4 regions of the Comamonas fluminis genome follow, and region 4 is predicted to be linked to each of the others. Evidence: predicted binding sites of a transcription regulator. Region 4 holds the regulator's gene; each other region holds the start of a gene.
What was found. The regulator sigma-54, encoded in region 4, starts transcription at its own class of promoters, with help from an activator protein. The targets are predictions, from matches to a motif close to TGGCANGNAANCTGCTTT.
Positions count from the first base shown of each region.

Region 1: JDW18_RS22765 (pilin) is a predicted target of sigma-54. The motif match lies at 2,273-2,290, and genes of this name have one in related genera.
Region 2: glnA (type I glutamate--ammonia ligase) is a predicted target of sigma-54. The motif match lies at 4,983-5,000, and genes of this name have one in related genera.
Region 3: JDW18_RS09825 (collagen-like triple helix repeat-containing protein) is a predicted target of sigma-54. The motif match lies at 1,482-1,499, and genes of this name have one in related genera.

Region 1 is NZ_CP066783.1:4,805,519-4,812,797, forward strand. It holds gene moaC (cyclic pyranopterin monophosphate synthase MoaC) at 1-210, shown strand, start outside; gene JDW18_RS22280 (O-antigen ligase family protein) at 117-1,655, opposite strand; gene JDW18_RS22765 (pilin) at 1,790-2,236, opposite strand; gene JDW18_RS22290 (FHA domain-containing protein) at 2,431-3,144, opposite strand; gene ssb (single-stranded DNA-binding protein) at 3,441-3,989, opposite strand; gene JDW18_RS22300 (MFS transporter) at 4,106-5,281, opposite strand; gene uvrA (excinuclease ABC subunit UvrA) at 5,508-7,279, shown strand, end outside.
Region 2 is NZ_CP066783.1:3,197,468-3,204,746, reverse strand. It holds gene JDW18_RS14910 (phosphoribosyltransferase) at 1-466, shown strand, start outside; gene JDW18_RS14905 (YncE family protein) at 759-1,952, shown strand; gene JDW18_RS14900 (polysaccharide deacetylase family protein) at 2,027-2,854, shown strand; gene JDW18_RS14895 (sterol desaturase family protein) at 2,876-3,856, shown strand; gene JDW18_RS14890 (EI24 domain-containing protein) at 3,871-4,749, shown strand; gene glnA (type I glutamate--ammonia ligase) at 5,049-6,464, shown strand; gene JDW18_RS14880 (hypothetical protein) at 6,643-7,164, shown strand; gene glnL (nitrogen regulation protein NR(II)) at 7,204-7,279, shown strand, end outside.
Region 3 is NZ_CP066783.1:2,056,178-2,063,456, forward strand. It holds gene JDW18_RS09825 (collagen-like triple helix repeat-containing protein) at 1-1,382, opposite strand, end outside; gene JDW18_RS09830 (aminotransferase-like domain-containing protein) at 1,687-2,883, shown strand; gene JDW18_RS09835 (SlyX family protein) at 2,880-3,122, shown strand; gene JDW18_RS09840 (DUF3149 domain-containing protein) at 3,237-3,386, opposite strand; gene JDW18_RS09845 (DUF2721 domain-containing protein) at 3,622-4,110, shown strand; gene JDW18_RS09850 (HTH-type transcriptional regulator ArgP) at 4,234-5,142, opposite strand; gene JDW18_RS09855 (LysE/ArgO family amino acid transporter) at 5,211-5,855, shown strand; gene JDW18_RS09860 (hypothetical protein) at 5,882-6,193, opposite strand; gene JDW18_RS09865 (Lrp/AsnC family transcriptional regulator) at 6,275-6,763, opposite strand; gene JDW18_RS09870 (EamA family transporter) at 6,851-7,279, shown strand, end outside.
Region 4 is NZ_CP066783.1:4,562,715-4,569,993, forward strand. It holds gene JDW18_RS21195 (membrane-bound PQQ-dependent dehydrogenase, glucose/quinate/shikimate family) at 1-2,286, opposite strand, end outside; gene JDW18_RS21200 (RNA polymerase factor sigma-54) at 2,566-4,161, opposite strand; gene lptB (LPS export ABC transporter ATP-binding protein) at 4,229-5,020, opposite strand; gene lptA (lipopolysaccharide transport periplasmic protein LptA) at 5,017-5,673, opposite strand; gene JDW18_RS21215 (thiol:disulfide interchange protein DsbA/DsbL) at 5,785-6,435, opposite strand; gene JDW18_RS21220 (SPOR domain-containing protein) at 6,596-7,279, opposite strand, start outside.

The DNA.
Region 1 (7,279 bases), 240 kb from region 4:
TTTGAGCTGGAGCCCGAATCCAGCGCCATCCGCTGCACCGCCACCGTAGAACTAACAGGCCAGACCGGCGTAGAAATGGAAGCCCTGACCGCTGTGCAGATCGGCTTATTGACTATCTACGATATGTGCAAGGCTGTGGATAAGGGGATGGTGATGGGTGGGATTAGGGTGCTGGAGAAGCGGGGGGGAAAATCTGATTTATTCAAATAACACGATTGAATATAATTTAGCTGCTCTTTATTAAAAAGAGCATTAGCTTTTTTATTAATCAAAACGAGTTCTTCATTCAAGTTATTACTTGAAATATAATTAAAAAACAAACAGAAATTTTTCTCTACAGGCTCTATTTTTATAATTCTTTTCAGGGAGTGAAATTCTTCATCATTATTAATGGAATTAGAAGCAAATAAATTATATTGCCCATATATATCATTAAGAAATATTGATTCTATTTTTTCCGGTTCTTTCGATTTAAGGAAATTCGCATTGAAATATCTTAGCTCCCTATATTTTGATGAAAATAGTAAGTACTCCTTTGTTATGCAAAAAAACAGAACCAATGGCACTATTGATACGATAAACATTGGTATTTTTGTTTCTTTTATATCTTTTATACCGATGGTCATCAATGCCAAATAAGCAAATAAGAAATTTGCATTGAAAAGTGGGTACTCAAGCATTGAGTGCACCATTATGGGCAAAGGAAGCAAGAGTAAAGAAAAATTTTTCTTATTTTTTTTAAAAAATGAGAAATGAATCCATCCCCAAAAAATTACCAGAACAAACCCTAAAGGTATCCCAAACCAAACAAAGAAGTCCAAAAATAAATTGTGTGCACTACCGATCATCACACCGTGCTGCACGAAATGATTCTCAACAACCTCAAAGTGTGCTGCACGTGTGTTGAGCACACCATATCCCACCAATGGATGCCTAAAAATTGCATCCACAATAGTGCCCCACAACTCAAAGCGTCCTGTAGATAAATCACCTTCAGCAAGAATATTTCTTGTTTCAAAAATATTTTTGCTTATAAATATCACCAGCCCAGAAAAAATAATAACAAACGTTTCAAACCAGCTCTTAAAGCAAATACACAAAACCAATATCAAAAATAAAGATAAAAATGACGTCTTAGAAGAAGCAAAAGCCAATGCACTTGACATCAAGAAAAAAACAGAAATTACTGTTATTTTCCCAATTATTGATTTTCTGTAAAAATAAATAATGCAGCACATCCCAGTCAAAATCAAGCTTGCAGCTAAATTAGGTTGCCCAAAATTGGCATACGGCCTTCCACGAGAGCTATCGTACCCAGCTTTCCAGATATCTAAGAATTCATATATTTCAAAAAATTGGCACAAAATTATTACAGAACTAAATACAGAAGAAAATATCAATACTATAAGAAAATTTCTCCCAATATCATTTTTAAAATTTGCAAAAGAACTAACAAATAAAATACCAAAAATAGAAAATAAAAATGCCATCCAGAAATTTTCTGAATATATTTCTTCACCATAAAACAATCTTACCAATGAAATTAGTATAAAAATAATAAAAAATATAGAGATATTATTTATTTTTAATTTTTCACCAACAAAGCAATCTCTAACGACAATAGTAACAACAGCCAAGAATGCAAAAAACTCCATGGAAGAATTTCTCCATGGAGGCTCATATGTTGTTACCACGAATGAAAGAAAAACGAATAAAATAAATAATAATTCAGATACTTTTTTTATCATAAAAAAAGCCCCTCGAAAGGGGCTCCTATTACAAGGATAAATTACTTGCAGCTAGCAGGCAGATACTTTGCAGGCATAGTTCCCGCAGCACATGTCCACTTAACTGTGCCAGTATCAGTGTCCCCCACACCAGTCAAAGTCAAAGTTGTTCCATTTGCAGTACCACCTAAAGCACTAGTACCAGTCACAGTGATCTGCGCTTGTGCACCAGAATTCGAGTCTTGGTAAGCAACGCTGGCAACATACTTCGAGGAAGCATTGGTAATGTAATCGGCAGCAGATGCAGCTGCAGGGAATGCACTCTTGGCAGCATAAGCTTCAGACAACGAAGTACGACCAGCAGACGCAGCCAGAACCATTTCAGAAACCTTAGCACGTGTGGTGTAATCCTGATAAGCAGGCAGAGCCACGGCAGCCAGAATACCGATGATCGCCACAACGATCATCAGTTCGATCAGGGTAAAACCCTTTTGAATGGAACGCTTCATGAAAAACTCCCTTGGTTGATGAAGTAACGCTTCTATCAAGCAAATGGCGTGCCAACTGCAATCAATGCGCTAGGCCCACATAGATTGACACTTTTGCTTGCAGGATCCTCAACAGCTGCAACATTTTTGGCTACCCTAACAGTCAGGCTGACAAATTTGTCAGAGTGCTTGACGGGAATCAAGCACCCTCAGTGTCACTCCACGACAAAACGCATGGTGCTTCCTGCCAGTTCCATGGTGTCGCCATTGAGCAGGGGCACGGACAGGGGGCCAACGACCTGACCATTGAGCTTGAGCGCTTCGCTTTCGCCTTCCAGCTGGGTCAGCACAAAGCCATGGGGCTTTTGCGTGATGGAGGCGATGGCTACGCCTGGCTTGCCCAGGGTGGTAACGACCTTATAGAGCGAGACTTCTTTGCCAGCCATGCTGCCAGTCATCATGCGAATGACAGCATGACGTTCGGGCAGCGATGAGACCGTGCCCTGGATGGTTGAAGCAAAGCTGGAGATTTCACCAAAGCCGGATGGGCTGGACAGCTTTGCATAGTCGCTGTCTGGCTCTTCAGAGATATGGGCTAGTGTTTTGCTGACGGATGGCACTGGCGCGTCGCTGTCCATCAGCACATTGCCAAGGAAGCGGATTTTGTAGCGGCCAATGTCCAGCAGGTCGCCGTGCAGCAGTTCATGCTTTTGAATGGCACGACCGTTGACGAAGGTGCCGTTGGTGCTGCGCAGGTCTTCGATGGTGACCTTGCCATCCTTCATGGTCAGCACGGCATGCTCACCGCTGACGGCGAGGTTTTCGATCACGATGTCGTTGTATGGACGACGGCCCAGCGTTGTGCGCTCTTTGACGAGAGTCACTTCCTTGATGACGGCGCCGTCAATCGAGATGACCAAATTCGGCATGCTGGGTGCTCCTAAGGCAAGGGCGAAGTTGCGAGTTTCACAGAACCACAGTTCAGCCCTCTTCAAAATGAACAGGGCAGGCTTCGAAGCGTAACTTTATGAAACAAATCGAATGCTCTACTGTATTTTACAAAGACGATGAGCTTTGCAAAGTTCATTAATTTTTCATGAATTAGTCAGGTTCTGTCGTCACAAAGGTTCAAATTCCTGAAATCTCGCAAAAAGTCACTCACAGAAACAACACAGCCCGCTCTCTTGCGAGAAGCGGGCTGCTGCATCAGTGGGTCAGCTTGTGCTTAGAACGGGATGTCGTCGTCCATGTCGTCAAAGCCCGAAGCGGCGCGCTGGGGTGGGGGCGACATGGGGGCCGGTGCAGGACGGGCCGCAGGCGCTGCTGGGCGCTGTTGCTGCATGGGGGCAGGAGCGGGAGCACGGCGGGGCGCTTCGTAGCTGCTTTCGCCGTAGCCGTCATCGCTGCCGTAGCCACCTTGCTGCTGACCACCGCCCTGGCGGCTGCCCAGCATTTGCATGGTGTCGGCGCGGATTTCTGTGGCGTAGCGCTCCTGGCCGGTGGCTTGATCAGTCCACTTGCGGGTGCGCAGGCTGCCTTCCACATAGACCTGGCTGCCCTTGCGCAGGTACTGGCCCACGATTTCGGCCAGTTTGCCGTTGAAGACGACGCGGTGCCATTCGGTGGCTTCGCGGTTTTCGCCAGAATTCTTGTCGCGCCAGCGGTCCGTGGTGGCGATGGTCACGTTGGCCACTTGGTCGCCGCTGGGGAAGGTGCGCATTTCCGGGTCACGACCCAGATTGCCGACGATGATGACTTTGTTGACGGATGCCATAGGTTTACCTTTTCAAAAAGTGGCCCGGGTATTGACGATTCGTCCCGAACCAATGGAGTGCGCATTTTGCCCCAAGCAGAATGACCTGCTTGCGGGATTACCCTTGATTTACGGACTCAGCCATGACGTCCTACAGGGCGCAGCGGCCAAGTCACCAGCAGCCACAGTGCGGTCAGCACAGCGGTCATCACAAAGAGACCCGGCACGCCCACAAACTTGGCAACCGCACCGCCGATAGCGCCACCGGCAAACAAGCCCAGCGATTGCAGCGTGTTGTAAGCGCCCAGCGCCGCACCGCGCAACGGCGCCGGGGCCATGCGCGATACCAGACTGGGCTGGGTTGCCTCCAGCGCGTTGAAGCCGCAGAAGAACAGGAACATCAGCAGCGCCATGCACCAGACCGTGGGAATGGTGCCGCTGGCGGCCAGCATGCCCAGACCGATCTGCACCACCAGCACCAAGCCTATGGCGCCCAGCAGGGCCTTGCGCAGCTTGCCCTTGCGCTCCATGGAAAACAGCATGCCCATGGCCAGAAAGGACAGCAATACAGCTGGCAAGTAGATATGCCAGTGCTGCTCTTTGACCAGCCCCGCCTGCACCAGCATGGCGGGCACGGCTACCCACATGGACATTTGCACGGTGTGCAGGATGAAAACGCCAAAGTTCAGGCGCAGCAAATCCTTCTGGCCCAGCAGATCGCTGAACTTGCCCTTGGGCGCATTCGCATGCTGCTGCGGCTCAGGCGGCACCACCCACAGCACCACGGCGATACCAGCCATGGCCAGTGCGCAGGTCAGGCCAAAGATGCCAGACAGGCCAATCCAGGCGTTGAGCAGCGGGGCCAGCACCAGCGCCAGCGCAAACATCAGGCCGATGCTGCCGCCCACCATGGCCATGGCCTTGGTGCGCACGCCGTCACGCGTCAGGTCGGCCAGCAGGGCGGTCACGGCTGCAGATACTGCGCCTGCGCCCTGAATGGCGCGGCCCACCATCAGGCCGGTCAGCGAATCGGCCATGGCAGCAATCAAGCTGCCAGCGGCAAACACCAGCAGACCGGCGACGATGATGCGCTTGCGGCCCAAGCGGTCAGACGCCAGGCCGATGGGCAGCTGGAACACGGCCTGCGTCAGGCCATACATACCCATGGCCAGACCGATCATGGCGGGGTCGTCACCGCCGGGGTATTTGCGCGCTTCCAGCATGAAGACGGGCAGCACCAGGAACAGGCCCAGCATGCGCAGCGCAAAAATCAGCGCCAGCGCACCACTGGAGCGGCGCTCCTGAGACGTCATGGTGGTGGAAGATTTGTCGCCGCCCTGCGTGCCCGCACTAGGGGATGTATTGATTTTTTTCACGCTCAAATTTTGCCAAGAGTCGAAGTCTTATGCCCACGTTAAATAAATCACCAGCGGGCAAAAGAGAGGAAATAAAACCGTAGATTGTCCGTGAACCTGAATCATCTAGTCAGAAGCAAGCCCGTCTGACTATCATGGAGAGTTTTCCCCGTCTGGAGCGCCCGTGTCCCTGAAGTCTGATTCGCCCTCTGAAATCCACGATGACAGCCTGTATCTGGGCCGCTCACTCGCGCAGACGCGGATTGCCATTCGCGGCGCACGCACGCACAACCTCAAGAATATCGACCTCGATATTCCGCGCAACCAACTGGTGGTGATTACCGGCCTGTCGGGCTCGGGCAAGTCCAGCCTGGCCTTCGATACCTTGTATGCAGAAGGCCAGCGTCGCTATGTGGAAAGCCTCTCGGCCTATGCACGCCAGTTTCTGGGGCGGCTGGACAAGCCCGATGTCGATCTGATCGAAGGCCTGTCGCCCGCCATCTCCATCGAGCAAAAGGCCACCAGCCACAACCCGCGCTCCACCGTGGGCACCGTCACCGAGATCAACGACTACCTGCGCCTGCTCTACGCCCGCGCCGGCACGCCGTTCTGCCCTGACCACAACCTGCCGCTGCAATCCCAGACCATCAGCCAGATGGTGGACAGCGTGCTGCAACTGCCCGAAGACACCAAGCTGATGATCCTCGGCCCGCTGGCGCGGGAAAAAAAGGGCGAATTTGCCGAGCTGTTTGTGCAGCTGCAAGCCCAGGGTTATGTGCGCTTTCGCGTGGATGGGCAGATTTACGACGCCCAGTCCCTGCCCAAGCTGGAAAAGAACGAGCGCCACAACATCGACGTGGTGATTGACCGCGTCAAAGTGCGTGAAGACATCAAGCAGCGCCTGGCCGAAAGCTTTGAGGCCGCCCTGCGTGCCGGGGGCGCCGACGCCGGTGGCCGCGTGCTGGCCCTGGAGATGGATAGCGGCAAGGAGCACTTGTTCAGCGCCAAGTTCGCCTGCCCTATGTGCGACTACTCCCTGCCCGAGCTGGAGCCGCGCATCTTCTCCTTCAACTCGCCCATGGGCGCGTGCCAGGCCTGCGACGGTCTGGGCAACAGCGAAGACTTCGACCCCGACCGCGTCGTGCCCTTCCCCACGCTGAGCCTGGCCAGCGGCGCCATCAAGGGCTGGGACAAGCGCAACAACTACTACTTCTCCATGCTGGAGAGCGTAGCCAAGCACTACGGCGTCAGCACCGATACGCCGTTTGAAGAGCTGCCCGAGAACGTGCGCAACGTCGTCCTCTGGGGCTCTGGCGATGAAGCCATGCCCTTCAACTATGTTTTTGAGAGCGGCGCACGCAAGGGCGAAGCCTTCGTCAAGTCGCATCCCTTCGAAGGCATCATCCCCAACATCAAGCGCCGTTTTCGCGAAACCGAATCCACCGTGGTGCGCGACGATCTGGCCAAGATGCGCACCATTCGCAAATGCCCGGAATGCGAAGGCACACGCTTGCGCCGCGAGGCCCGCTTTGTGCGCGTGGGTGAAGGCGAGCAGGCCCGCGCCATCTATGAAGTCAGCCACGCCACGCTGAGCGATGCGCTGCACTGGTTCAAGCACCTGAACATGGCCGGGGCCAAGGCCGAAATTGCCGACAAAATCGTGCGCGAAATTGCCTCGCGCCTGCTGTTCCTCAACGACGTGGGCCTGTCGTACCTGAGCCTGGACCGCAGCGCCGATACACTCTCGGGCGGCGAGGCCCAGCGCATTCGCCTGGCCTCGCAAATCGGCTCGGGCCTGACGGGCGTGATGTATGTGCTGGACGAGCCCTCCATCGGCCTGCACCAGCGCGACAACGACAAGCTGATTTCCACGCTGGAGCATCTGCGCAACATCGGCAACAGCGTGATCGTGGTGGAGCACGACGAAGACATGATGCGCGCCGCCGACCAGATCAT
Region 2 (7,279 bases), 1.4 Mb from region 4:
CGAAAAGCTGGCCATCAAGATTCACCAGTCTGGCTGGGAATTCGACACCATCCTGTGCCTGGCACGCGGTGGTCTGCGTCCCGGCGATATTCTGAGCCGTATTTTCGACAAGCCTCTGGCCATCATGTCCACCAGCTCTTACCGTGCCGAAGCCGGCACCGTGCAGGGTCACCTGGATATTGGTCGCTTCATCGCCACCCCCAAGGGTGAGATTGCAGGTCGCGTGCTGCTGGTCGATGACCTGGCAGACTCCGGCGCCACGCTCAAGGCCGTGATCGCCATGCTCAAGACCAACTACGCCCCCATCACTGAGCTGCGCAGCGCCGTGATCTGGACCAAGGGTATCTCGACTTTCGAAGCCGACTACTCGGTGGACTATCTGGGCACCAACCCCTGGATTCACCAGCCCTTTGAAGGCTACGACACGCTGAGCCCTGAAAAGCTCGTGGAGAAGTGGAAGGTTTAAGCCTTGCGCTCTGGCCTTGCCTGAAAAGGAGCCCCGCAGAGGGCTCCTTTTTTATATAGCACCGCGTTTGTGATTGACATTCATCATTTTGTGAGCGCCTTGCGGCATTGTTACAACGGTTTTGCAGCTTTTTTCCTTTGAAACATAGGAGAATCCTGCGCTGAATGCTCCTGTTTTTGATGCACTTCCCCGAGAGGAAGCCAAGGCCAGGAAGACTCAAAACGTTGACGCGCTAAGCCCCGCGTGGAATTGGGCTAGTGATGGTGTGGCTGCACAGGCGCGGCTACACTGCGTGGATTCTGAGAAGGTGGTGGTTGTGGGACGTCTTACCATTGGGCGCACTGGCGCTGCTGTAGCTTTGTTGGTCGGTGGCGGTTTGGCCGTCTGGTTGGGTGCATCGGCATTACCTGGGGTTAAATCGGCAACGGCAGCAGGTGCTCCGGTTGCAGCGCCTGCTGTGGCAAAGCCTGCGGTGGCCGCGTCTTCAACCGCAGCAGCCGGGGCTGCGGCACCTGCTGCTGCGCCAGCCCCTGCGCGCGTGATGCCAGCGGCTGCAGCCAGCAAGGTTCAAGGGCCTACGCCCGTGTTCGTGCTGAACTCTCTGGATGCCAGCATCAGCGTGGTTGACTCTCAGACCTGGAAAGAGCAGTCGCGCATCCCCACGGGCAAAGAGCCGCACCACCTGTATCTGACACCTGACGAAAAGTCTCTCGTTGTAGCCAATGCGCTCGGTGATTCGCTGACGCTGGTGGACCCCCGCACGGGAGCCGTGCAGCGCGTGATTCGCGACATCGTGGACCCCTATCACCTGCGCTTTTCGCCTGATATGAAGTGGTTCATCACGGCGGCCAACCGCCTGAACCATATCGACTTCTACCGCTGGGATGCAGCCACGCAGACCCCCACACTGGTCAAGCGTGTCTCGACCGGCAAAACGCCTAGCCATTTGTTTATCGATGCGCAAAGCAAGACGCTGTACTCGACCATGCAGGACAGCGATGCGCTGGTAGCCATCGATATCGCCACACAGACCATCAAGGCACGCGTGCCCACCGGCCCCATGCCTGCTGACGTGTACGGCAGCCCTGATGGCAAGAAGCTGTTCGTTGGCCTGACGGGCGGTGACGGCGTGGAAGTCTTCGACATTACCGGCCCCACGCCACGCAGCACAGGCCAGATCAAGACCGCTGCAGGCGCGCACGCCTTCCGTGCGGCTGGTGATGACCGCCACCTGTACGTCAGCAACCGCGTGGCCAACACCATCAGCAAGATTGACATGGTGACCAATCAGGTCGTGGCCAACTACCCCGCGCCGGGTGGCCCGGACTGCATGGATGTCTCGGCAGACGGTCGCTACATCTATGTGGCCTCGCGCTGGGCGCGCAAGCTGTCGGTGATTGATACGGTCGAGAAAAAAGTCATCAACCAGGTCAATGTGGGCAAGTCTCCGCACGGAGTCTGGACACTGTCTCACGCCGCACGTTGACCTGCCTGCTCACGGAACCATTGCCGTGAGCAAGAGTCTTTCAGACTGTGTATTGACCACCTCAAGGAGGGTGGATGCTAAGACGTCAATTCATGCTGGCTGGTACTGCAGCCGCATTGCCAGGCCTTGCAGCGGCTGCGGTGGGTACTTCTAAAACCATAGCTGCAGGCGCTTGCTCCAAGCTGGTTTACCTGACTTTTGACACCGGGCACATGGGCATTGCCCAACTGGTGGCTCAGGTGCTGCAAAAGCACAAAGTGCCGGTAACCTTTTTTGCCGCCAATGAGGCGGCGAAAGAGGGCGGCACCAGTCTGGGTGATTTCTGGGCGCCCTGGTGGAAGGCCCGGGCGGACGAGGGGCACCAGTTGGCTTCTCACACCTACGACCATATGTACTGGCAGGCCGATATCCGGGACAAGGACACAGGGCAGGTCACGCATTTCAAGGTCAAGCCATCGGCCGGGCCGCGTGAGGGCCAGAGCTTTGTGGTGTCTGCCGATGAGTACCGTGAGGAAGTTGCACGCTCTGCGCGTCGCCTGCAGCAAATAACCGGGCACAAGCCTTTGCCGCTGTACCGTGCCCCGGGTGGCAAGACATCACCAGCATTGATCGCAGCAGCCCAGCAGGGCGGTTATCAGTACGTGGGCTGGGCGCCTGCGGGCTTTTTGGGCGATGAACTGCCCAGCGATAAATATCCCAATGCGCGGCTGCTGAGTCAGGCGCTGAAAAATATCCGCAGCGGCGATATCTTGCTGGCCCATCTAGGCATCTGGTCACGTCAGGACCCCTGGGCACCGGCGGTGCTTGAGCCTTTGATTGTGGGTCTGCTGGATCAGGGTTTCTGTTTCCGTACGCTGGCCGAGCACCCGGCCTATCAGGGCTGGATTGCACAGCACCGCTGAGTGCGGCACGAGGAGTGAGTTGTGGAGTGGTTGGTTCAGACTTTTGCGGATGCGCAGCAGCGCCTGTTTGAAGGCGTGGTGCAGCCTTTCTTGTTCCATTTCGGTATGGCCAATCTGCTTGAAGACGGCTATACAGCCACAGGCTGGCTGCTGGTGGGGCTGCTGGAGATTGCAGTCATGATCGCTGTCATCGTGCCCCTGCAGCGCTGGAAGCCGGTGGAGCCCGTGGTGGACCGTCAGGCCATTCGTGTGGACATTCTCTACACCCTGATTCACCGGCTGGGCCTGTTCCGGCTGGCCCTGTTTTTCACTGTGGATCCGATGTGGGATGCCCTCATGGGCCAGCTCCATGTCTGGGGTCTGCCCGGTTTTCACCTGGACGATATCTGGCCGGGTGTGACGGACAACGCCTGGGTCAGCCTGGTGCTCTATCTGATCGTTTTCGATCTGGTGGAGTACTGGATTCACCGCGGTCAGCATGGCTTGACCTGGTGGTGGAAGCTGCATGCCGTGCACCACTCGCAGCGCCAGATGACGGTGTGGAGCGATAACCGCAACCACTTGCTCGACAGCGTGATTCACGACGCCATCATCGTGCTGGTGGCGCAGGCAATTGGTGTGGCACCCGGGCAGTTTGTGGCCATCGTGGCATTGACCCAGCTCAGCGAGAGCTTTCAGCACGCCAATGTCCGCATCTGGTTTGGCAAACTGGGCGAGCGCCTGTGGATCAGCCCGCGCTTTCACCGTCGTCACCATGCCATTGGCATTGGTCATGAACCTCTGGCGCCAGTGCGCAACAAGAAAGTGCATGGCAACAACTTTGGCGTGCTGCTGCCCTGGTGGGATATGTTGTTTGGCACGGCCAACTTTGATCTGCGCTACGACCCCACAGGGATTCGCGATCAGGTGCAGCCCAACGCACAAGGTCAATTGCGGGATTACGGCCGTGGGTTCTGGGCGCAACAATGGCGAGCCGTCCTACGATTGATGGGTCGCGCATAAATCAATCCTTGAGTATGCTTGCCAGCATGAGCTTGCTACTCGACTCTTTCTGGCGTGCACTGGCGTATTGCCTGCATAAGCGGGTGATTGCGTGGTCCCTGTTCCCCTTGCTCCTGATGGCGCTTCTGTCCTGGGGGCTGGGTTACTTGTTCTGGGCCGATGCCGTGCTCAAGGTTCAAAGCCTGCTGGATGGCGTGGGGTGGCTGCACACCGTCTGGCTGTGGTTCCAGTCCCATGGCGTTGGCTATGCTTCAGAGGTTGTTGCATCCATTCTGGTCGTGCTTGGGGCTACGCCAGTGCTGGTGGTGCTGGTGCTCATGCTGGTGGGGCTGTTCATGGCGCCTGTGCTGACTGATCTGGTGGCGCAGAAGCGTTTTCCCCAGATGGAGAAAAAGCATGGCGGTTCTTTCGTGGCCAGCGTACTCTGGTCCGGTGGCTCCACGGCCATTGCGCTGCTGGCCTTGATCGTCACCCTGCCTCTGTGGGTCTTTCCGCCCCTGATGCTGGTGGTGACGCCGCTGATCTGGGGCTGGCTCACATACCGTGTCATGGCCTTCGATGCGCTGGCAGATCACGCCAGCAAGGAAGAGCGACGCAGCCTGTTTGTACGCCACCGACTGTCGCTGATTCTGATGGGCGTCATCTGCGGCTATCTGGGCATGGCCCCGGGCATTGTCTGGGTCTCGGGGCTGGTGTTCCTGGCGGCATTCTGGATTCTGATTCCCATTGCCATCTGGATTTATGCGCTGGTGTTCGCGTTCTCGGCATTGTGGTTTGCCCACTTCTGTCTGGCAGCACTGGCGCAGCAGCGTGGCCAGCAGGGGCCGGGGGAGCCCTCTGCACAAGTTCCCTTTGCCCCGGGCATGGCCGGTAGTGCTTCTTCTGCGCTGTAGCCAGCATGCACCAAACAGGCGCTTTTATTTATTGGCACTATTTTGGTGCATAAGAATTCACCAAAATAGTGCGTTTTGGCAAAGCCATCTTGCGGTGCGACAATATGCACCGCTTTGGAGCCTTCTCAGGCGCCCCAAATTGCGTGGCTGTCTTATATGCTTGCCCTGAATATGCTTATGGATTCATGGCTTTGCCTTGAACTCAGGCATCTTGATGCAGCGTGTTGGCAAGTTGGCACGCAAACTGCTTAGTACTATTTATCCTTTTTTGATCAGCCAAATTTGGCAGGAGAGATCTGATGGCGAAGACCGTTGCAGACGTGATGCAGATGGTGCAGGACAACGAGGTCAAGTTCGTGGACCTGCGCTTTACCGATACCCGCGGCAAGGAACAGCACGTGACAGTGCCTGTGTCGCACTTCGACGAGGACAAGTTCACCTCGGGCCATGCTTTCGACGGTTCTTCCGTGGCAGGCTGGAAGGGCATCGAAGCCTCGGACATGCAGCTGGTTCCTGATCCCAATACAGCCAATATCGATCCCTTCTTTGAAGAGACCACACTGATTCTGCAGTGCGATGTGATCGAGCCCAGCGATGGCAAGGCCTATGACCGCGATCCCCGCTCTATCGCCAAGCGCGCAGAAGCCTATCTGAAGGCTTCCGGCCTGGGCGATACCGCTTACTTCGGACCAGAACCCGAATTCTTCATCTTCGACGGCGTGCGCTGGGGTACCGAGCCTCAGAACCCCTTCTTCGAAATCGAAGAATACGAAGCGCCCTGGAACACCGGCACCAAGTTTGAAACGGGCAACCGTGGCCACCGTCCCCGTAACAAGGGCGGCTACTTCCCCGTGCCTCCCGTCGACAGCACGCAAGACATGCGCGCTGAAATGTCCCTGCTGCTGGAAGCCGTTGGCATTCCTGTCGAAGTGTTCCATCACGAAGTGGCGGGCGCTGGCCAGAACGAAATCGGCACACGCTTCTCGACACTGGTCGAGCGCGCTGACTGGACCCAGCTGCAAAAATACATCATCTGGAACGTGGCCAACACGTACGGCAAGACGGCAACCTTCATGCCCAAGCCCTACGCTGGTGACAACGGCTCCGGCATGCACGTGCACCAGTCCGTGTGGAAGGATGGCAAGAACCTGTTCGCAGGCGACGGCTATGCTGGCCTGTCTGACTTCGCGCTGTACTACATCGGCGGCATCATCAAGCACGCCCGTGCCCTGAACGCCATCACCAACCCTGGCACCAACAGCTACAAGCGTCTGGTTCCCGGCTTTGAAGCGCCTGTGAAGCTGGCTTACTCGGCCAAGAATCGCTCCGCTTCCATCCGTATTCCTTACGTGAGCAACCCCAAGGCTCGTCGTGTGGAAGCTCGCTTCCCCGATCCACTGATGAACCCTTACCTGGGCTTTGCGGCTCTGTTGATGGCGGGTCTGGACGGTGTGGAAAACAAGATCCATCCTGGCGAAGCTGCCACCAAGGATCTGTACCACCTGCCTCCCGAAGAAGACAAGCTGGTGCCTACCGTCTGCCACAGCCTGGATCAGGCCCTGGAAGCTCTGGATGCCGACCGCGCCTTCCTGACCAAGGGTGGTGTGTTCTCCGATGCGATGATCGACGCCTACATCGAACTGAAGATGGGCGAAGTCACTCGCTACCGCCAGTCGGTGCACCCTGTCGAATACGACATGTACTTCTCGCTGTAAGGCGAAAGACTCAAAAAGGCGGCCTGGCCGCCTTTTTTATTGCACCAGCGGTTGACCTGGCTGGGTCAGGGAACCTATCGGTCTCAGGTGATACCAAGAAATGACGACAACGCAATGCGCTTGGAGCGATACTCACTCCATTGCAGTCAAGCAGTCGCAGTCTGCCTGAGAGGAGCCAATGAAGAAGTTTTTAGTGTTGCCATTGCTGATGACCGTGGGTGCTGCTGCTTGGTCGCAGGATGTGATCTACCGTTGCGGAAATGAATACACCAACAATGTTTCACAAGCCAAGGCAAAAGGTTGCAAGCCGGTAGATGGCGGTGGGGTAACCGTGATTCACGGCACCCGTCCATCTGGGGGCAGCAGCACGGGTGGCAGCGCGGCTGCAACAGCGCCCAAGGCCAAGCCAGCTGCGCCTGCGTCCTCAAGTCCCGCGCCAGTGCGCAGCGACAATCCTGCCCAGAAAGCCCGTGACTCTGATGCCCGGGCGATTTTGCAGTCCGAGCTGAACAAGGCGCAAAGCCGGCTCAACACCTTGCGTGCCGAATACAACGATGGCAATCCCGTGCGCACGGCGCTGGAGCTGCGTAACCCGCAGGGCTACCCAGAGCGCGTAGAAAAGCTCAAGGCCGATATCGCCCGCCAGGAAAGCGATGTGGCTGGTATTCGCCGGGAGCTGGATCGTCTGCCTGCCAATTAACGCAGTCGTGCAGGGGCTGCTTCACCGGTTTTTTGTCTCATGAACGCATTTGCAGCCCCTTTATCCGAGGACTTCCCGGCTACCAGAAACACCAGTCAAAGTCAGAGTTTTCAGT
Region 3 (7,279 bases), 2.4 Mb from region 4:
ACTGTGCCAAGGGTGCCGCCAACCAGTCCGGTGACACCACCCAGAGCGCCGGTTGTTGCGCCGCCAGTGCTGCCACCGGTAACGCCGCTGAGGGCGCTGCCGCTGAGCACGCCGCCCAGCAGGCCGCTGCTGGCGGTGCCCGTGGCAGGGTTGTTCACCACGCCGCCCACGGCTGCCACCGTGTTACCTACGCTGCCCACCACACCGCCCAGTGGCGATACGATGGGTGTGCCGGTGTTGGCCAGTGCGTTACCCACATTGGTCACCACGCCGCCCACGGTGGCCAGAATATTGTTCACAGGCTGGCCCAGGCCCGTAGCCTGCGTAACCCCTTGCACAGTGCCCACAACACCCGTCAGCACGGGAGTTGCGACCTTGTCCACAGTCGTGGTCAGGCCGGATACCAGAGGGCTGCCAACCACCTGACCGACGGTGCCTTCCAGACCTTGAACCGTCTGACCCACGCCGCCAACCAGGCCACCGGCCAGACCGGCGACATCGCCCACTACGCCCAGTTCAGGCTTGTCCAGTGCGCCGACGGTGCTGCCCACAGAGGTGACTGCGCCACCCAGGTAGCCCACGGTGGGCGCCACGCTTTGCACGGTGGTGGTAATGGGTGTGGGGTTGGTACCAATCTGGCCCAGGCCGGCATAGACGCCGCCCGCCAGGTTGTTGATAGCGCTGTTGGTGTTGCCCAGAATGCCGCTGGCAGGCTGTGCAATACCCGACAGCGCGGTGTTGGCGGTCGCTGTTGTCAGCACATTGGTGACGATGGTGTTGGCGTCGCCTGTCACAGCCGTCAGGCCGCCGACGGTGTCTGCCGTGCGGGTCAGGGTCTCAGCGACAGGTGTCAGAGGGCCTGTAGTCGTTGTGGTGGTGCCGCCGCCCGTGTTGCCACTGTTGCCGTTATTGCCGCTGTTGCCACCGCCGCCGACGACGGTATCGCCACCGCCGGTGCCGCTGTTTCCGTTGTTGCCGCCATTGTTACCGCCGTTGGTGTTGCCTGTTGTGCTGCCGTCTGTGCCATTGGTGCCGCCACCGCCCACGACGGTACCGCCGCCAGAGCCGCTGCCACCCGTGCTACCGGAGCCGCCGCTGCCGCCGGTGTTTCCGGTGGTGCTGCCATCCGTGCCATTGCCGCTGCCGCCGCCAACGATGGTGCCCCCCGAGCCGCCACCGGAACCTGTGCCGGAGCCGCCGCCCGCAACAACGTCGCTGCCGCCAGTGCCGGTCGGGCCCAGGTCACTGCGCAGCGAACCGCTGGAGCCGCAGGCCGCCAGGCTGGTAACCAGAGCCACGGCGCACAGGCTGCGCAGGCCAAAAGATGTAGAGCCAGTCATGGCTGCAGACAGTGTCTTGCTGGTGAAACGAGTAGTGCGCATAAATCCTCCATCCCTCAAAAAAGTAAATTAAAAAATCCAGCGACGCAGCTGTCTGTGCATCGGTAGACGTATGTTCTTTTCAGGAGGGGGAGGCTGTCCAATTCAAAGTTTGTGACACGAAGTTACACGTAATTAACATTTACTATCAACTTTGAAATGTTGGTAGGAGTTTGATTACTTGACAGGTGGAATTCGTCCTACAAAAACATGACTACTTCCCTATGAGGCCTTGTGAGAGCCACAATAGACGTCTGCCGCAGCTGCGGCTTTGTGTTTTCTGTCGCGCCTTAACCAAAAAAAACGTATGCAATTTGCCAATCGACTCAACAACGTAGAGACCTCTGCGATTCGTGAACTGTTCAAACTGCTGGGCAAGCCCGGCATCATCAGTTTTGCGGGAGGCTTTCCGGACAGCGCCATGTTTGACGTGGCGGGCATCAGTGCCGCCTCGGCCAAGGCTCTGGAGCAAGAAGCCGGTGCAGCATTGCAGTACGGCGCGACCGAGGGCTACCAGCCCCTGCGCGAGCAACTGTCTGCCTTCATGGCCACCAAGGGCGTGCCCGATGTGGCGCCCGAGCAGCTCATCGTCACCACCGGCAGCCAGCAGGCGCTGGACCTGCTGGGCAAGACCATGGTGGGTGAGGGTGACAAGGTCATCGTTGAAGGCCCCACTTTTCTGGCCACCATTCAGTGCTTTCGCTTGTACGGCGCCGAAGTGATCTCCGCCCCGGTGGACGAGCACGGCGTCAAGACCGATGAGCTGGAAAAGCTGATTGCCGAACACAAGCCCAAGCTGGTCTATCTGATTCCCACCTTCGGCAACCCCAGCGGTGCAATGCTGAGTCTGGAGCGCCGCAAAAAAGTGCTGGAGCTGGCCGTGAAGTACCAGACGCTGGTGGTGGAAGACGACCCCTATGGCGATCTGTACTTTGACGCCGCGCCGCCTGCCAGCCTGCTGTCGCTCAGCCGTGAAGTACCCGGCAGCCGTGAATGGCTGGCGCATTGCGGATCGCTGTCCAAGGTGCTCAGCCCCGGCCTGCGCATTGGCTGGCTGATTGCCCAGCCAGAGCTGCTGGCCCGCGCCGTGATGTGCAAGCAGTTCAGCGATGCCCACACCAGCACCTTCGCTCAGGCCACGGCTGCGCAGTACCTGAAGTCTGGCGTCATGCCCAAGACCCTGGCCCATGTGCGCGAGGTCTATGCCAAGCGTGCCAAGGCCATGGGCGATGCACTGCGCGAGCAGCTTGGCGATGCCGTGGAGTTTGTGCAGCCTGCGGGTGGCCTGTTCATGTGGGTGCGCCTGACGGGTGCCCGCGGTCAGCTGGCCGATGCTGGAGCGCTGGCCAAGAAGGCCATCGAAGAGGGCGTGGCCTTTGTGCCCGGCGCACCGTTTTATGCCCAGAACCCGGATAACGCCACCTTCCGCCTGTCGTTTGCCACGGCCGATGAAGACAAGATCCGCGAAGGCATTGCACGTCTGGCCAAGGCACTTAAAGCATGAGTGAAGGCATGGGCGATACCCGCGAAGACCTGCACGCATTGCAGGAGCGCATCATGGAGCTGGAGATCAAGGCCAGCTACACCGAGGATTTGCTGGAGCAGTTGAACATGACCATCTATCGCCAGCAGGAGCAGATGGATGTGCTCATCAACGAGCTGCGGGAACTCAAGCGCCAGACGCCCGATGGCGGCTCTGGCGCCCCGCGCAATCTGCGCGACGAATTGCCGCCCCACTATTGAGCCGCTGCGGCTTTGCATGCAAAAAAGGGCCAGACATATGTCTGGCCCTTTTTTTGATTTCAACAATTCATTAGTGCTGTAGCCTAATAGCAGCAGGCGCTTTCAGCTATGAATTCAGGACTTCTGCAGCGGCTCGCTGGCCACATTCTTCATCTTGCCCATGAACAAGCGGGTAAAGAAAACCGCCATCACGATGACCAGGACAATCACGGCCAAGCTCATCAGTCCATAGTCGGTGGAAAACAGGTCGATCATCAGCTTCATGCGGCCCTCCTTGATGAATGCATTGAGCGTTGGGGCAACTATGGCGGCGAACCGGCCAGAGGCCTTTGTGCTGCATCAAGCTGGCGGGCTTGCCCATCTGCGCCAGATCAAGCGGTTGATCTTCGGGCTGGCTGGTTTGTTGCGATTTATTGTTGCCAATGTCAAAACAACCCTGACATTTAGCGATGAAAATAGCGGCAGCAAGCATTTACTGATGAGCCGACTTGAGGACACCATGAGCATCTGGTCCATTGACGCCCAGACCGTCACCCACAGCATTCAGCTGGCGGTGGCCCCCGTTTTCTTTTTGACAGCAGTTGCCGGGATGATTGGCTCGGTAGCGGGGCGGCTGGCGCGCATCATCGACCGCGCACGCAAGCTGGAAGAAAGCCTGCGCACGCTGGAGGACCATGATCTGGTTGCCCGCTATCTGAAAGAGCTGCACTTTCTGCGCGAGCGCGGGCGTCTGGCCAATGTGGCCATTGGCCTGCTCACGCTGTGCGGCATGTGCATCGGGCTGACCATCGTGCTGCTGTTTGTGGGGCAGGCCTACGGCGTCAGCGGTCACGGCTATGCCGTGTTCAGCTTTTTGCTGGGTGTGGTGGCCTTTGTCTCGGCGCTGTGCTGCTTCCTCTGGGAAACCGTCATGGCCACCCGCATTCTGGACTTCCACATGCTCACCCGCGCCAAGGCTGCGGTGCGTGATGTGGAGCGGGACAGCTAAAGCGACGCTTGTTTTGAGAGCGGGCTGTGCACGGTGTCTGCAGATTTTTGGATGGAATCGGCCTGAGGCCAAAGATGGATATGCGCAGCCAGCTATCAAAAATGAAGCTGCCTGCGTGAATCTTCAGCTCGCATCCTGCTCCAGCCAGGCCGCTGCGGCATGCAGCACGCAGTCCGTCAGCCGCTGCAGGCTGGCCTGCGCACTGCGCGTGTGGCACCAGTACAAGGGGGTGTAGAGGCTTTGCTCGGGCAGCAGCACTACCAGACTGCTGCGCTGCAACTCTGTCTCAATCATCTGCACGGGGTGCATGCCCCAGCCCATGCCCAGCTCCAGCGCGCGGGTGTAGCCCTGGTTGGAGGGCAGAAAGTGGCGCGCCGCATTGCGCCTGCCATCCACCCCCAGGCTTTGCAGCCACTGGTCCTGCAGGCTGTCCTTGCGCCCGTAGCACATCATGGGGGACCGGGCGATGGCCTGCGGCGTCAGCCCCTGCGAGAAATGCCGCTCCACAAACGCAGGTGATGCCACGGCCACATAGCGCATGCCGCCCAGCGGCCAGGTGTTGCAGCCGGTGATGGCCGAGCCCGTGGCCGTGACAGCAGCCATGACTTCGCCTTGCTTGAGGCGCTGCGCCGTGTGGTCCTGATCGTCAATGCTGATATCCAGCAGCTCATTGCTGTCCTGCGTGAAGGCCGCCATGGCATCCATGAACCAGGTGGAGAGCGAATCGGCATTGACCGCCAGCTTCAGCGAGGGCAGGGCGCTCTGGCCTTCGGGAATCAGCTCGGGGTTCTTGCGGCGCAAATCGTTTTCCAGCAGTGCAACCTGCTCCACATGCAGGCACAGGCGCCGCCCCGCATCGGTGCCCGTGCAGGGCTGGCCGCGCAGCACCAGCACCTGGCCCACGCGCTCCTCCAGCTGCTTGATGCGCTGCGATACCGCCGAGGGCGTGACATGCAGCTTGTGCGCTGCACGTTCAAAACTGCCCTCGCGCACCACGGCGGCCAGCGCTTCCAGTCCTGCGTAGTCAAGCATTAGAAATTCTTAATTTGATTGAGTAAATGTAATTTTACTTAACAAATGCTGCGCAGCACAATCGCGCCATGCTTTCCTCTGAATTCTCCTCTGCATGGCTGGCCGGCTTTACGGTCTGCATCTCCCTCATCGTCTCGATTGGTGCTCAGAATCTGTATGTGCTGCGACAGGCTGTTCAGGGCGAGCATGTGCGCGCCTGCGTGACTTGGTGTGTGCTCAGCGATGCGATTTTGGTGGCTGTGGGCGTGGCGGGCATGTCGCAGATGATGGCCCGCTATCCGGGGCTGGCCTACTACCTGACGCTGGGTGGTGCTATCTTTTTATTAGCGTATGGCCTGTTTGCACTGCGCCGCATGTGGCTGGCGCCGGATGCGGCCATGCACGCAGAAAAACGTGTGCTGGCGCCCCGCAGCCTGATGAGTGTGATGGCCGCGCTGGCAGCGATTACCCTGCTGAACCCGCATGTCTATCTGGATACCGTGCTGCTGATGGGCTCCATCGGCGCGCAGCAGCAGGGCGTAAGCCGCTGGAGCTACGTCATGGGTGCGGCCTGCGCAAGTCTGAGCTGGTTTGTGCTGCTGGCTTTTGCGGGCCAGCGCATGAAAGGCATTTTTGCCAACCCCAAGGCCTGGCGTGTGATGGATGGCCTGACAGGCGTGATGATGCTGACACTGGCCTGGTGGGTGGCCAGCGGCCTGACTCAAATGGATTGAGGCGCGGCGGGCCTGCCGTTTTGCGCTCAGCCCACGCGGGCGGGGCTGATTTCTTCGAGCAGCTCCAGCACTTCGATCAGATTCCAGCTGTTGCACTCTATGCGGTAGAGCGAGGTTGCTCCCGTCTTCTGGCTTACACCTTCGATCACCACCATATCCTTGCCCTGGCTGCGGGCGCTGCTCAGCGGACGGATTTTGTCGTAGTGGTATTTTTCGGCACGATCACCGCGAAACGCAAGGCTGACCTGGCCCAGACGAGGGAAGTAGTCCTTGGCGTATTTCTCCAGCGTGCGCTCTACCAGCAGCGAAGCCATATCGGGGGTGACAGTTCCAGCCATGTGCAACTCCGTGCGTCATTTATGAAGCTATTGTTGCATTTTGTGTTTCTGAAAACCAGCGTCCCCCGTCGCGCGCAAGCATCATGACGGTTGCAACTTTTCCGTCACTGGAATCTGTAATCCGGTTTTGATGCGCTCCAGCGCGATGGAGGTGCTGTAGCGGCGAATGTTTTCATCGCCTTCAAACAGGCGCTGGCAAATCGCCTGGTAATCATCCATATCGGCGGCCGTCACAACCAGGATGTAGTCCGTCTCTCCAGTCACAAAAAAGCATTGCTGCACAGAGGCCTCGGCGGCAATGCGTGCGCGAAAGCCCCGGGACAGGTCGGGCCTGTCGTTGATCAGGTGCACATTGATCACGGCAGTCAGTGAACGGCCTGCGCGCACCGGGTCCAGCACTGCCACATTGCCCGCGATGACCCCGGTTTCCTGCAGGCGCTTGATACGCCGCTGCACTGCGGGGGCGGAAAGATTGACCTGCTCGGCAATCAGGCGCTGGGGCATGAGATTGTCCTGCTGAAGCAGGGCCAGAATGGCGCGGTCAAAGAGGTCGAGGTCGGCAGCGGGCATGGAAAAAATACGAAGAGAGCGAAACTTGCAGATTCAGCCCGGAAAATGAGCGAATTCAGCGGGTGTCATGCAATATCTTATGCGCCTATGTCTAAAAACAGCTGGAATCATTGGTGGCCCGTGCTGGCCGTGTTGGGCTCGGTCACGGCGCTGGGTGTAGGTACGTCGCTGGCCAAGCAGCTTTTTCCGCTGGTGGGCGCGCAGGGCACATCGGCCTTGCGCGTGGGTTTTGCAGCCCTGATTCTGGTGTGCATCTGGCGGCCCTGGCGCTGGGCCTTAAACCGGCAGCAGGCGCTGTCGCTGCTGATTTTTGGCGGCGCGCTGGGCGGCATGAACCTGATGTTCTATATGGCGCTGCGCGACATTCCATTCGGGCTGGCCGTGGCCATCGAATTTTCAGGCCCGCTGGCAGTCGCCATCTATTACTCACGCCGCGCGGTGGATTTTGTCTGGCTGGCGCTGGCCGTGCTGGGGCTGGCACTCATCTTGCCCATTGGTAATCAGGCACAGGCCCTG
Region 4 (7,279 bases):
CGATTTGGGCGAAAGATAGGTCATGGGCGTGGCCTGGGCCCCCACGGGCAGGCGGTCTTTCCAGACCTCTTTGCCAGTCTTCACGTCATAGGCACGGATGTAGTAATCCTGCGTGCCGACGTGAAAGACCAGGTCACCCGCCGTGGTGATGGGACCGGACAGCGATGGCATACCCAGTGGCACAGGCAGCGAAGCACGCACGCCCTTGAGCACACTGTCTTCCACCGTGCCCATGGGCACTTGCCAGGCAATCTTCCGGGTGGTCAGGTCAATGGCGGTCAGATTGCCCCACGACGGTGCGTGGCAGGGGATATCCAGCGGCGAGTTGAATGCACCGCGAATCGCCACATACGGCGTTCCCTTTTGCTGGGGTACGCCCGCACCCTTGCCCATGGTCTTGGCAATAGCCTTGGCTTCGTCGAACTTGTCCTGCGGCATCAGCCAGCCAATTTGCGGCATCTTCATGTCGTTGACGATCAGCAGATTGCGCTTCTTGTCCACCGACATGCCGCCCCAGTTGAAGCCACCGTAGTAGCCAGGCCAGATCAGCGTGGGCTTATCCGTCATCTTTGTAAACATGCCGTCATTGCGCAGTTGCTTGAACTTGATGCGGCAATACAGCTGATCGAACATGGTGGCACCCCACATATCGGTTTCTTCCAGCTTGTCCTTGGCCAGTTGCGGCATGCCAACCGAGAAGGGCTGCGTCGCAGCAACGCGGTCACCGGGCAACATCTCTTGCGACACGGGACGGTCTTCCACCTGGGCCACGGGCTTGCCATCGCGGCGGTCCAGCATGAACAGCTGGTGCGTCTTGGTCGCCATCACCAGTGCAGGCGTTTCGCCGCCCTTGCCATCGGGCAGGTCAACCAGAGTGGGAGGCGAGGCAACGTCATAGTCCCACGTGTCATTGCGGATGCCCTGGAACTTCCAGGCCAGCTTGCCGGTGTCGGCATGCAGCGCCACCATGGAGCTGGAATGCGCATCGGTTTCCTTGCTGCGGTGGCCACCCCAGAAGTCAGGTGTTCCGTTGCCCAGCGGCAGATAGATCAGGTTCAGCTTGGCGTCATAGGCGCCAGACGACCACCAGTTGGGCGTGCCCTTGGTGTAGGTTTCACCTTCGGGAGGCAGCTTGGTGATGCCGGGGTTGGCCAGATCCCATGCCCAGTCAATCTCACCCGTTTTCAGGTCAAACGCACGCACCACGCCCGAAGGCTCATCGGTGCGCTGGCTGTCCCAGACCCAGCCGCCCACAATGACGCGGCTGCCCACCACAAAGGGCTGCGAAGTGGGCATGTAGAAATGCTCTTCATACGGGCCCATGCCTTCGGACAAATCAGTCGAGCCGTTTTTGCCGAAGCTGGAGCACACCTTGCCGGTCTTGGCATCCAAGGCCCACAGCCGGGCATCCTTCATCGTGGTGATGATGCGGGTGTCGCACAAGCCATCGGCCGACTTCATCTCCTGGGGCATCTCGTAATACGCCACACCACGGCAGCGATTCCAGAACGATGCTTCCTTCACATGAGGATTCCACTCCCAGCGCTTTTCGCCAGTCTCGGCATCCAGCGCCATCACGCGGTTTTCTGGCGTGCAGATGTACAGGCTGTCGCCAATCTGAATAGGCGTGTTCTGGTCTTCGTAGTTTTTGCCAGTTTTTGAACCTGTATGGAAAGTCCATGCCACTTTCAGCTGGTTCACATTGGCAGCATTGATCTGGTCCAGCGGCGCATAGCGGGCACTGTCGGCATCACGGCCAAATTGCAGCGATTGATTGTCGGCACTGCTGGCATCAGACACCGTGGCCACTTCGCGCACCGGGGTCTCGCCCAGCTTGGCGGTGTTTTGCACCGTATCGTGCGGCGTGAAGATGGACACCGCACCGGCCAGCAGCACAAGAGCTTGCACAGCGGCGGCGGGGATGGCCAGCTTGTTTTGCTTACCAGAAAGCGTCCGAACACACAGCGCTGCCAAAAAGCCCAGCACCAGCACCGGCGCCAGGCGAGGCACCAGGCCCCAGAAAAAAGCACCGACTTCGGCCAGCGCCCAGATCACCGTGCCGACCACGACCACCAGGTACAGCAGGCCGCCCTTGGCATTGCGCTTGACCAGAAAGACACCGGAAATAACCGTCAGCAAACCGGCGATAAGGTAGTACCAGGACCCACCCAGCGCAGCGAGGCGAATGCCGCCGATCGCCAGAACCAGGCCCACCAGCACGAGAACCACGCCAAAAATGCGTGGCAGTAAGCCACCAGAGGGCTTGGCTGTTTGTGTTGTAGACATAAATGCACCATCAAGAACAGAAAACCGGCATCAGATCCGGGCAAGAGCAGCCATGCAAAACAATCCGGCATCAACTCTTGTACATGAACTATACCAATCAGTCATTTTTAATAGGCAACGAATCAAAAATGACCATTTGGTATTGTTTTTATAAATTTCTGAATAAATTGAAAACTCATGCGATCCACAAATCAGCCGAAAAGAACACAGAAGTCACCCGCCCACAAAAAAGCCGCTGTGCAATGCATCAGCGGCTTTTTTGTGGGCGGCAGCGAGCTTTTACAGCGCCTTGCGCAGCGTGGTCGTGGGTATCTTGAGCTGTTCGCGGTATTTGGCGACGGTGCGGCGGGCACATTCGATGCCTTGCTCCTTGAGCATATCGGCCAGTTTGGCGTCTGATAACGGCTTTTTCGTGTCTTCCGCGTCCACAAACTGCTTGATCAGCGCACGCACTGCCGTGCTGGACGCGCTGCCGCCGGTTTCTGTGCCCAGGCCTGAGCCAAAGAAGTACTTCAGCTCGAATGTGCCTTGCGGCGTGGCCATGTACTTGGCGGTTGTCACACGGCTGATGGTGGATTCATGCAGGCCCAACTGGTCTGCAATATCGCGCAACACCAGCGGGCGCATGGCCAACTCGCCATGCACGAAGAAGTTTTTCTGCCGCTCCACAATCGCTTCAGAGACGCGCAAGATGGTGTCGAAACGCTGCTGAATGTTCTTGATGAACCAGCGGGCCTCCTGCAGACGCTGCTGCAGTGCGGCATGGCTTTCGCTGTTTTTGTGGCGGCGCAGCACGCTGGCGTAGATATCGTGCACACGCAGCTTGGGCATCACATCGGGGTTGAGCTGCACGGCAAAATCAACGCGGCCTGAACTGGCGCGCACAGGGCGCACGATGACATCAGGCACCACGATCTGGCGCTCCACATCCATAAACCGGCGCCCTGGCCGTGGCTCCAGCCGTGCAATCAGTGCCATGGCTTCGCGCAAAGCCTCTTCACGGGCGCCGCACAGGCTGGTGAGCTTGCGCAGATCACGCCGCGCCAGCAGGTCCATGGGCTGGGCGCAGATGTTTTGCGCCAGAAGCAGCAGATTCATGTGCGCTTGTGTCGTGCCCTCGTCCTCGGCCTCGCGGATCAGATCGCGCAGTTGCAGCTGCAGGCATTCAGCCAGGTCGCGCGCGCCAACGCCTACGGGCTCCAGACTTTGCAACAGTTTGAGTGCAATGGAAAAGCGCTGCTCCAGCTCTTCACGCTCCTCAAAGTCATCACCAGCCAGGCTTTGCGCCAGCTCTTGCAAGGGGTCTTCAAGGTAGCCGTCGTCACTGAGCGACTCGATCAGAAAACGCAGCGCAGCCATGTCTTCTGCCCCGAGGTGCAGGCTCAGCGCCTGGCGATGCAGAAAGTCGGTCAGGCTCACATGCTCGCGGGCCAGGTCAATGGCATCGACCTCATCGTCACTGTCCCGGTTGCTGCCAGAGCCGCTGCCACTGAGCGATGGGCTATCCCACTCGCTGCTGGATTCCCCGCCCCACTCGCCATCCTGGCCATCAATGCCATCGGCTTCCCAGTTCAGGTTTTCCGGGGTTTCTGCGGTGGCGGGCTCTGCTATGGATTCTGAAGCTGCCTGCGCTTTCTCAGTCTCTTTTTCTGATTGATATATCTCTGAAATGCTTGAGTTGTTTAGGCTGGCTGCTATTTCATCAGGAGCGCCCGCATCCTCCGCATCGCGCTCAAGAAAAGGGTTGTCGATCAGCATCTGCTCGACTTCCTGCGCCAGCTCCAGAGTGGACAGCTGCAGCAGCTGAATCGATTGCTGCAGCTGCGGCGTCAGCGACAGATGTTGCGATACGCGTAGCGACAGCCCTGGTTTCATTGGGGGGACACCCGGCGCGGGGGAAGTGAGTACATGAAGTAAGGGAACGTGGGGGCCATACTACCCATCACATCCTGAAATGCTCGCCCAGATAGACGCGGCGCACATCGGCGTTCTCCACGATCTGCTCTGGTGTGCCTTCGGCCAGCACATGACCGTCGCTGATGATGAAGGCGTGATCGCAAATGCCCAGCGTTTCGCGCACGTTGTGGTCGGTAATCAGAACGCCAATGCCGCGCTCCTTGAGGAAGCCGATGATGCGCTGAATTTCGATCACCGCGATAGGGTCGATACCGGCAAAAGGCTCGTCCAGCAGAATGAAACGCGGCTGCGTGGCCAGCGCACGGGCAATTTCCACGCGGCGGCGCTCACCACCAGACAGCGCCAGCGCCGGAGATTCACGCAGATGGTCCACGCGCAGTTCCTGCAGCAGGCCCGTCAGGCGCTTTTCCACCTCTTCACGGCTCAGCGTCTTGCCTTGCTCATCTTTTTGCAGCTCCAGCACGGCGCGCACATTGTCTTCCACGCTGAGTTTGCGAAAGATCGAGGCTTCCTGAGGCAGATAGGAAAGACCCAGACGCGAGCGCTGATGAATCGGCATATTGCCCACAGCGTGGCCGTCGATGAAGATCTCGCCACCATCGCTGCGCACCAGACCCACAATCATGTAAAACGATGTGGTCTTGCCCGCGCCATTGGGGCCGAGCAGACCGACCACTTCGCCTTTTTGCACGGACAGGGATACGTCCTTGACCACCTTGCGGCTGCCATAGGACTTGGCCAGATGCCGGGCCTCCAGACGGCTGCCGGCCTCTCCGGTGCGGCTGCCGCTGGCGTCAGAGAAAGTGGGCTCGATCATTTCTTCTCGTCAACTTTCTCGCCGCCCAGCGTCATGCTCTGGCGCAGCTGCGTTGCAGGTGTCGCGGGCTTGGGCTGAGCGCCGGGCGTGCCGTCCTTGGGTGCCATGACAGCGCGGACACGACCACCCTGGCCTACGGAAGAGCTGGGCAGGCCGCCGCTAGTCTTCTGACCATCGACCGTGTAAACGTCGGTGATGTTGTTGTAGATGATGATGGAGCCCGTCACCTGGTCATTGAGCTGCCCACCGCGATAGCGGCGCATTTCGCCGCGGCGAATGAACTTGACGATATCGGCCTTGCCGTCGTACTCAATGGTCTCGCCTTCGCCTTCAATGAACTCTTCGGGCTGGCCTGGCACGGTATCGCGCTTTTGGCGGAAGAAGGCACGCTTGCCGGGTTCCGCCACGATGACGCCGTACTGGTAACCCTCTGCGTCCTGGCGCACATCCAGCTGCGCACCACGCAGCACGATGGAGCCCTTGGTCATCACCACATTGCCGGTGAAGACGCTGGTCTGCTTGAGCTCATCATGACGCAGAGCGTCCGCCTCGATGTTCATGGGCTTGGCACTGTCGGCCTTTTCGGCATGGGCGATGCCAGTCGCTGCCGCCAGAGCGCAGGCCAGCGCAAGAGGTAGGAGTGTTTTATTCATGAGAGGCACGTTTCTTGCGTTCATTGTAGTCATTCCCTTTTAGCAAGCCCTGCATAAATCTCCAACAAAAAAGCCCGCACAAAGGCGGGCTTGCGAGACTGCTGACGGAAATCAGGCTTTGCGGCTGGATGCCACCAGCGCATTCACCACGCGCAGCACGTTTTCCATGTTGCCGGCCTTGGTGCCGTCTGTGTAGTAACGACCCGCCACGCCCATGGCAGGCACGCCTTCCACGTCGTACTCGTTTTGCAGCTGGCTAGCCTTGCGCACCTGATTGTTCACGGTGAAAGAGTTGTAGACGGTCTTGAACTTGGCCAGATCCACACCCTGCTTGCCAACCCACTCGAAGATGGCGTCATCGGTCTTGAGCAGGTTGCGCTCCACGTGAATGGTGCGGAACACCTTGGCATGCAGCTGGGGCAGCAGGTTCATGCCTTCCAGCGTGAAGTACAGCTTCTGCTGGGGGACAAAGGATGCATTGAACGCCACAGGCACGCGCTGCACCACGACATCGGCAGGCTGGCTCTTGACCCAGGCTTCAAACTGAGGCTCGAAGGCATTGCAATGGGGGCAGCTGTACCAGAAGAACTCAATCACCTCGACCTTGCCTGCCGGTGCACTGACCGAAGCGGGCTTGCCCAGCTTGATGTAGTCCTTGCCTTCCTTGGGCGCAGCGCCCTGGGCCCAGCTAGAGGAAGCGCCCAAAGTCAGAGCACCAGCAGCAGCTGCCGAGGCAGCCATAGAAAATTCACGGCGTTTCATTCCAACAAACTCCTTGAGTTCAAGTCTGCAATATCTGAGGCGCCAGCCTCTAAAAAGTTCAACTGGCGCAATCTAAACCAGAGGCATCAAGCAAGGGCCGCCCCGCAGCGAGGATGCCGTCCCCCTTGGGGGAAGGCGCAAAGCGCCTCAGGGGGTAGCGTTATTTCGCCGCACGCACCAGCGAAGAATCCACGCCAGCCCCATCCAGCTTGCCCTTGAGGGACTCCGCATCATCGCGCTTGCCAAACGGGCCTACACGCACGCGGAAGATGGTGATGCCGTTTTGCTCACGTTCGCTGATGCGCGACTCCCAGCCCAGCATGGCCAGCTTGGCGCGCTGTGCCTCGGCTTCGCTCTGGCCGCGGAAAGCACCAGCCTGCACAAAGTAGTTGAATGCAGCGTCGCCCGACTGAGCAGCCTGAGCCGCCGCCTTTTCACGCTCTGCACGGGCCTTTTCAGCCTTGTCCGCCTTGTCAGCAGCGGCAGAGCGCTCCTTGACCAGATCACCCAGCGGATCTGCGGCTTGCGCGGGCTTGGTCGGCTCGGGCGTAGCAGGCGCTGCGGGAGTGGTTGGCGTCGTGGGTGTCGTTGGTGTGGCCACGCCGCCCGTCGATGTGGGCTGCGCCGGTGTGGTGGGCGGCGTCACGGTCACATCGCTGGGCGCTGTGGGCGCTGCCACAGGTGGCGGCGCTGGCTGGCGGCTTTGCAGCGGAGCGTTGGGGTCCCAGTTTCTGTTGCGCTCGGCTTCCGCCGCATCTCTTTGCGTGTTGTTGCCACCCTTGGTCAGGAATGGCACTGGCACCTTGGTCACATAGATAGCCACGGCCAGCGCTGCTGCCAGACC